DNA from 3 places in the Caldanaerovirga acetigignens genome. Region 1 is predicted to be linked to each of the others. Evidence: riboswitches for the same ligand, from Rfam matches in the RefSeq annotation. Region 1 holds a riboswitch; each other region holds the start of a gene.
The links. A riboswitch is a leader RNA that binds a small molecule or an ion and turns the genes downstream of it on or off. The one in region 1 is predicted to bind thiamine pyrophosphate.

Region 1 (2,267 bases):
GGTGCTCTGCCCCACCGCTACTAGAGCAGGCCATTTTAAAACCGCTTCGCTTCGTCGGCCCTTTTTTTTGCTAATCTGTTTTTTCTTTTATAAGAAAGCTTATACGCCGGTTTACGGCGTTAAGCACCGCAACTACTACACTCTCTCCTTTGTCTTCTCTGAAAAGAGTTGTACCTAAAAAGGTCTCTTCCCCCCAATCGGTCAATATGGACACTAGTACTGCTATAGCTTCTCTTTCGCCTATTCTAAAGGCGTTAATATCCTCCAGTGTAATTAAAAAATTCCTCCCCACATACTGCTGTATGGCGTCAATCGTCGCTTGGGCAACCAGTTTTAAATAGTATTTAAAAGTACCTGAGCCCAACGCTCTTCCTTCATATAATTTATCTTCTGCGTCTCTCAGGACCACTGATACTTCGTAATTGTATTTGCTCTTTTTTACGGTAAGGCCATCTATCCTTAAACGGGTTTCCGCAGTAAAAATCTCCTCTTTGTTCAATTGAGCCACGCTAATCTTTTTATGGTCTATCTCAGAGCCAAAAGTCGCAACCAGCGCTGATTCGATATCTCTCACTATCTGCTTTGGATTCCGGTTGGAGTTGGCAAGCACATGAATCTCCGATATCTTTCCGTCAGGTGTCGTTATAATTTTTGCAGAAACCACATCTTTAATCTTTTTTATAATCTCCTCGTAATGTCTTATTACTTCTTCTCTGCTAAGATTTTCTCCCATATCATCCCTCCGCCTCATCCCAATATATACAATTCGACCATAATCTGTTAATTCCTGCTTCGGCTCGAGAAATTTCGCAAAAAAAAATAAAAAAGGAAGCGAATTTAGTCCGCTTCCCATAATTCCCACCTTCATGAAAGGTAGTTTTGTTCTTCGTCTTTTCTGATAAACCGGTAAAATACAAACCTTACCGCAAGCAGGCTTATAGCCAATTCTGGCAGCAGGTATGCACCGTTGTACAGGGCGGAATAAACGAACGCATTCATCCCTTCCGGCGCATAGGACCCAAAGAAGATGACGCCGGAAAGAAAGTGAGAGAAAAACCTGCCCAATATTCCGACGGTTATCCCTGTCCAAACCTTCTTATTAAACAGTCCGGCAAGGCCTAGCAATCCGAATGCCAGCGGATAATCCAAGATCACCTGGACCGGATGAACGATATAAGGCTCGATTATGAGCTGCAAAAGACCGTAAGACGCTCCCGCCACTATCCCTTTAGAGGCTCCATTTCTCATGGAATAAAGAAGAATTGGAACCATGCTGCCTAAAGTAACCGAACCTCCGTACGGAGCCTGAAATATCTTTACAAAGCTCAAGGTCGTAGCTATACCGACCATTAGGGCTCCTTCGATTAACGTTGACAGAGAATTTTTCTTCATAAATCAATTCTCCTTTCTTAAAAAAAATATAAGCCCACCCGTATAGGTGGGCAAGCAAACCAATGGTTCACGTGCTTCCCTACGCGGGCATTACCCCGTTCAGGTTTTTGGGGTCGAAGCCGAAAGTCGGCTTCCTCTCAGCCGTAGCTCCCCCAGCACGGATTCGCATTTATTCTCTATATGAATAATATATGTCACCGGAGGAAAAAACATTATAAAAAATCCTTATAAGTTTTTTTATATCAAATTTTGGTACAAGACGCAATACCTTCGAGGGTAATTTCGAGATTTTTTTCGAAAAAACACGAGAGATTTTAAGATAATACCGGTTTCGGCAGCAAAGCCGATTAATAGCAACATAAGGCGGTAAAATTTTTCATTCCTTTAAATTTGCTTTTGTTATATAAGAGGAGTAAGGTTTAATAAAGAATTCGGAGTTTGCAAAGAAGGTGATTAAAATTGGAGGACAAGGTCATAGAACAGGCCATCGAGCGCTTCATTGAGATAGACGGCAAAGCCGCCAACATAAAGGAAACAAGGGAGAAAAATTTAGCCGAACTCGAATCCAAATACCGACGGGAAATCCAGGATATGATAGAAAATTTCAATCAAAAAATAGATGAAAAAGTAAATGAAATTTATTCGAAGGCATTAAGTGAAGGCAACCGCGAAGTTGAAGAACTGAAAAAAAGAGCAAGAGAACTTATAAAAACCATGGAGACAAAATACCTCGAAATAAAGGAAGAAATCATAAATAAATTTTTAAGCGAGATATTTGATATAAAGAGGTTTTGATTATGGACAGGGTTACGCGTTTTGCAGCGGTAAATACGAAAATTAAAGCGATGGAGCGCGATTTTTTGAATAGCGAGCAT
Region 2 (2,267 bases), on a different contig from region 1:
GTAGTCTCGTGGAGGTCGCGGGTGGCAGAGATGACGCCTTTCGGTTTGTTCATCATTATGTAGACGTATTCTTTGAAGATTAGCGGTTCGCCTAGGACCTGTACGAAATCGACGGCAGGGTCTACCGGTGTGGAAGGGTTGGTTGCAGTCCTGCCGTTTATTGTTACATCGCCCTGCTTTATTATCCTTTTAACGTCTTTACGGCTGCCGTATCCCGACATGCTTAGGATTTTGTCAAGTCGCTCTTTTTTGCTGGGCATTTTGAAAACCTCGCTTTGCACTTTGCTGCAACATAATAATATCACTTCTTCAAAAAAATAAAAACCGAAAAATAAAAAAAGCCCCGAACATTCGGGGCTTTCTCTTTCGGATTAGTTGGAAAGGACTACTATCACTATCGGCAGGAAGAATATTATGATTATAATCGGTAAAAACCACCACCACCAGGTCTGAATGCTGCTGAGGTCTGCCATCGTTTTACCCCCTTTCTTTAATCCTCAATACATAATATGTTTATGGGGATAGAAGAGGTACTGATGGTTTTTAAATTAATAAAAAAATACACATAAAGTAATTATATGGCAAATGTTCTCTATACATATTAATCGGGATGGCGGGTCAACATAAATAAAAGAGGACAAAGTTTTTAAGGGGGTTTGTCGTTATGAGGGCGTTAAGACCTTTTATTACAGGAGTTGCAACGGCAGCCTTAGCGTTTATCTTGGGGCCAGAAATAAGGAGGAAAATGAAACCAGCATTAGAAAAGGGCATTGAGAAGGGGAAAGAAAGGATAGCGAAAATTAGGATTGGCAATGATGATGAAGTTGGTGAAGAATATTCAACGGCGGAACAAAGATATGAGAGGGAAATTGTGAAATTGAAAGAAGAAAATAAGGCATACTTGGAAGAAATAAGGGACCTAAAGAATTTGGTAAACAAGCTTTTTGATGAGATTGCATCGTTGAAAGGGAAAAGTTAGCGAAAAAACTTTTTCATTGACTTCAAAAACCATTTTGTATATAATTTTAGCAAAACTTAATATAGACTACCGGGGGTGCTGCGAAAAGCGGCTGAGACGGGAGTTTTTCCCGAACCCTTGAACCTGTTTGGGTAATGCCAGCGTAGGGAGGGTAGTCAGTCGGTTGCTTTTTGAGTTCGTACCCCTGGGTACGATTTTTTGTTTTTAAAGGGGGAGTTTTTTGTGACACAAATGGAAGCTGCCCGGCAGGGCATAATTACCAATGAGATGAAAGAGGTGGCAGAACAAGAACGAGTGGATGCCGAAGAGGTAAGAAGAGCAATTGCTGATGGAACTGCGGTTATCCCGTGCAACAAGAACCACAAGGGCCTGAAACCCTGCGGCATAGGAAGTGGCCTGAGGACAAAGGTCAACGCCAATGTCGGGACTTCAGAAGCCTATGCTGACCTTGAAGAAGAGCTCTTAAAGGCAAAAGCGGCAATCGAAGCGGGAGCCGATGCCATCATGGACCTTTCCACCGGCGGAGATATCGCAGCAATTCGGAAAGCAATACTCGCAGAAATCCACGTGCCGTTAGGGACTGTCCCTATATACGAAGTGGGAGTTAGGGCCAGGAAGGAACGGGGCAGCGTTGTCGAATTTACAGAAGAAGAACTATTTGAAGTCATCGAAGAACAAGCCGAACAGGGTGTGGATTTCATGACCGTCCACTGCGGCGTTACGCTCGAGGCTGTGGAAAGGCTTCGCAGAGAAGGAAGGATTACGGACATAGTGAGCAGGGGCGGGGCATTCCTGACAGGATGGATGCTGAAAAGCGGCAGGCAAAATCCCCTCTATGAAAAATTCGACAAGCTTCTTGAAATAGCTCGAAAGTACGATATTACTTTAAGCCTGGGGGATGGCCTGCGTCCCGGATGTCTTGCCGACGCTACCGACAGGGCGCAGATCCAGGAGCTTATCGTTCTTGGTGAACTAGTGCAGGAAGCGAGAAAGCATGGGGTGCAGGTTATGGTCGAGGGGCCGGGTCACGTGCCGATGGACCAGATTGAGGCGAATGTAAAGCTTCAAAAGAGAATCTGTCACGGTGCGCCCTTCTACGTGCTGGGTCCCCTGGTTACCGACGTGGCGGCGGGTTACGACCACATAGCAGCGGCCATAGGTGGAGCAATCGCAGCGGCGGCTGGTGCAGACTTCCTTTGCTACGTGACTCCCGCGGAACACCTTGGGCTTCCAACTGTGGAAGATGTGAGGGAAGGGGTTATAGCTTCAAGGATAGCAGCCCACGCCG
Region 3 (2,267 bases), on a different contig from region 1:
ATCCTTTTCCCTGAGCTGAAGCACCGTAATACCCGCTTTTATGGCTTCCTCCACGGCATCAACGAGATTTCTTTTGCCAATATAAGACCTTTCGGTTATGGCGTAAAGAGAATAATCAATCTTCATGCAATCATCCCCTTGTAGTTAATGAAAATCTCAAACGTTCAGCCCCGCCTTTTGGTAGAGATTGAAAAAGTGATGGACGGGACCCGCGCCTCCGCCTATGTTTACGGAATGTTTAATGGCCGAAGTGATGTACTCTTTTGCCAGTTTAAACGACGTTAAAAGGTCGTGTCCCAGAGCGAGGTTTGCCGCAATGGCCGAAGAAAAGGTACAGCCGGTGCCATGGGTATTTTTCGTCGGGATTTTTTCCGACCTTAATTCATGGAACTCATTTCCGTCGTAAAGCACGTCAACGGCGTCATCCTCCAGATGGCCGCCTTTTACGATTACTGCCCGGCAGCCGTAGGACATTATGTTTTCTGCGGCTTTCTTCATGTCATCCACGTTCTTTATGGTTATTCCGCTAAGTGCTTGTGCTTCGAGGATATTTGGGGTTACCACAAGGCATCTTATAATAAGCTCTTTTTTAAGGGCATCGATGGCGTCCGGTTTCAAAAGCGCATGGCCGCTTTTTGAAATCATGACCGGGTCTAGCACGACCTTTTCCGGCCTGAATTCATCAAGTCCCTTTGCTATTGCTTTTATTATGGCTTCGGATGATACCATGCCTATCTTTACTGTATCCGGCGGCAGGTCTTCGAAAACGGCCTTCATCTGCAAATACACCATTTCCGGCGAGATGTCCTCGACACCAATTACTGCTTTGGTGTTCTGGGCTGTGACAGAAGTTATGACGCTCATTCCGAATACGCCGTGGGCGCTGAACGTCTTGAGGTCCGCCTGAATTCCGGCTCCACCTCCCGAGTCGGAACCCGCAATGGTGAGAGCAAGCTTCATTTTCCAAATCCCCCCTAAAAATAAATTTACCCGCCTGTGCAGGCGGGCAGATCGATTACTCCCGGAATGGGAAAATCTGAACTGCTTCCCTACGCAGGCATTACCCTGAGCAGGTTCAAGGGGTCGAGACTAGAACCTAGCCTCCTCTCAGCCGAAGGCTCCCCCAGCAGTATTATTGGATTTGACATTTGATATTATTATACTACATAATTTTTAAGAAATAATTATGTATCCTGAAATTTTTGAGCGCTCATTATGGCGTTTACGACAGCCCGGGAAACCGCTTCAACTGCGGCAACCCCTATGACGTTAACGTCAGATTTGATGTCCCCGGTAGACATCGCAAAAATGGTATCGCCGTCGAACATCGTATGGACGGGACTTATAGTCAAAGCCAGGCCGTTGTGGGCTAAAGATGCCACTTTATTGGCCTGCTCTTTGCTGAGACAGGCGTTCGTAGCGACAACGCCGATAGTTGTATTGTTACCTATTGGAGCTTTTGTAGTGTATCCTTGAAGCAAGACCCTTTTAGTGTCGACAAATTCACCGGTTTCGGGATTTCTGGCACCTGCGATTATCTTTCCAGTGCCGGGTTCTACAACGTCACCAAAAGCATTGACTACCACTAATGCACCTACGACGATGCCTCCCGGAAGCTTTATGCTTGAAGTACCAACTCCTGCCTTCATACATCCTCTCATTCCCAATATTTTACCGACTGTAGCGCCAGTTCCAGCTCCGACACTTCCTTGAGCAATAATACCGCTATTTGCGTTAATACAAGCTTCGTAGCCCATTTTTTCATCAGGGCGGATGCGAGAATTTCCATAGGCCAAATCAAAAATCACTGCAGCAGCTACGATAGGGACCTTGGCAACTCCTGTATCAAAGCCTATCCCCTGTTCCTCGAGATATTTCATTACTCCGCAAGCTGCAGAAAGCCCAAAGGCGCTACCTCCGCACAATGCTACGGCGTGGATTCTTTCTACTAAATTCATTGGCCTTAACAAGTCGGTCTCTCTGGTCCCCGGGGCAGAGCCGCGGACGTCCACACCGCCAACCGCACTTTTTCTTGCTAAGATTACCGTGCAACCGGTCTTCGCTGTAAAATCTTGAGCGTGTCCCACTTCGATGCCCGGGACATCGGTAATTTTCCCCTCATACATAAGTTGTTCCCCCTAATTGAATGTACACAGTTTCCACAGATTTATCCACAGACTGCCTTTTTAAAAATTCGACACCGTAAAGAGGCATTCCTTCTTTGAGTTCTGGATGAGTTTAATTTAAAAAAAATTATATCTATATGG

Region 2: linked by a shared signal. The riboswitch ahead of thiC (phosphomethylpyrimidine synthase ThiC) and the one ahead of thiT (energy-coupled thiamine transporter ThiT) in region 1 are both predicted to bind thiamine pyrophosphate.
Region 3: linked by a shared signal. The riboswitch ahead of thiD (bifunctional hydroxymethylpyrimidine kinase/phosphomethylpyrimidine kinase) and the one ahead of thiT (energy-coupled thiamine transporter ThiT) in region 1 are both predicted to bind thiamine pyrophosphate.

Annotation. Positions count from the first base shown of each region.
Region 1 is NZ_FRCR01000007.1:114,597-116,863, forward strand. It holds gene BUB66_RS06980 (hypothetical protein) at 71-733, opposite strand; gene thiT (energy-coupled thiamine transporter ThiT) at 865-1,392, opposite strand; TPP riboswitch at 1,452-1,556, opposite strand; gene BUB66_RS06990 (hypothetical protein) at 1,852-2,187, shown strand; gene BUB66_RS06995 (V-type ATPase subunit) at 2,190-2,267, shown strand, end outside.
Region 2 is NZ_FRCR01000008.1:110,449-112,715, reverse strand. It holds gene BUB66_RS07705 (pseudouridine synthase) at 1-260, opposite strand, end outside; gene BUB66_RS07700 (hypothetical protein) at 665-979, shown strand; TPP riboswitch at 1,041-1,146, shown strand; gene thiC (phosphomethylpyrimidine synthase ThiC) at 1,202-2,267, shown strand, end outside.
Region 3 is NZ_FRCR01000002.1:138,195-140,461, forward strand. It holds gene thiE (thiamine phosphate synthase) at 1-126, opposite strand, end outside; gene thiD (bifunctional hydroxymethylpyrimidine kinase/phosphomethylpyrimidine kinase) at 157-960, opposite strand; TPP riboswitch at 1,030-1,135, opposite strand; gene BUB66_RS02255 (P1 family peptidase) at 1,185-2,126, opposite strand.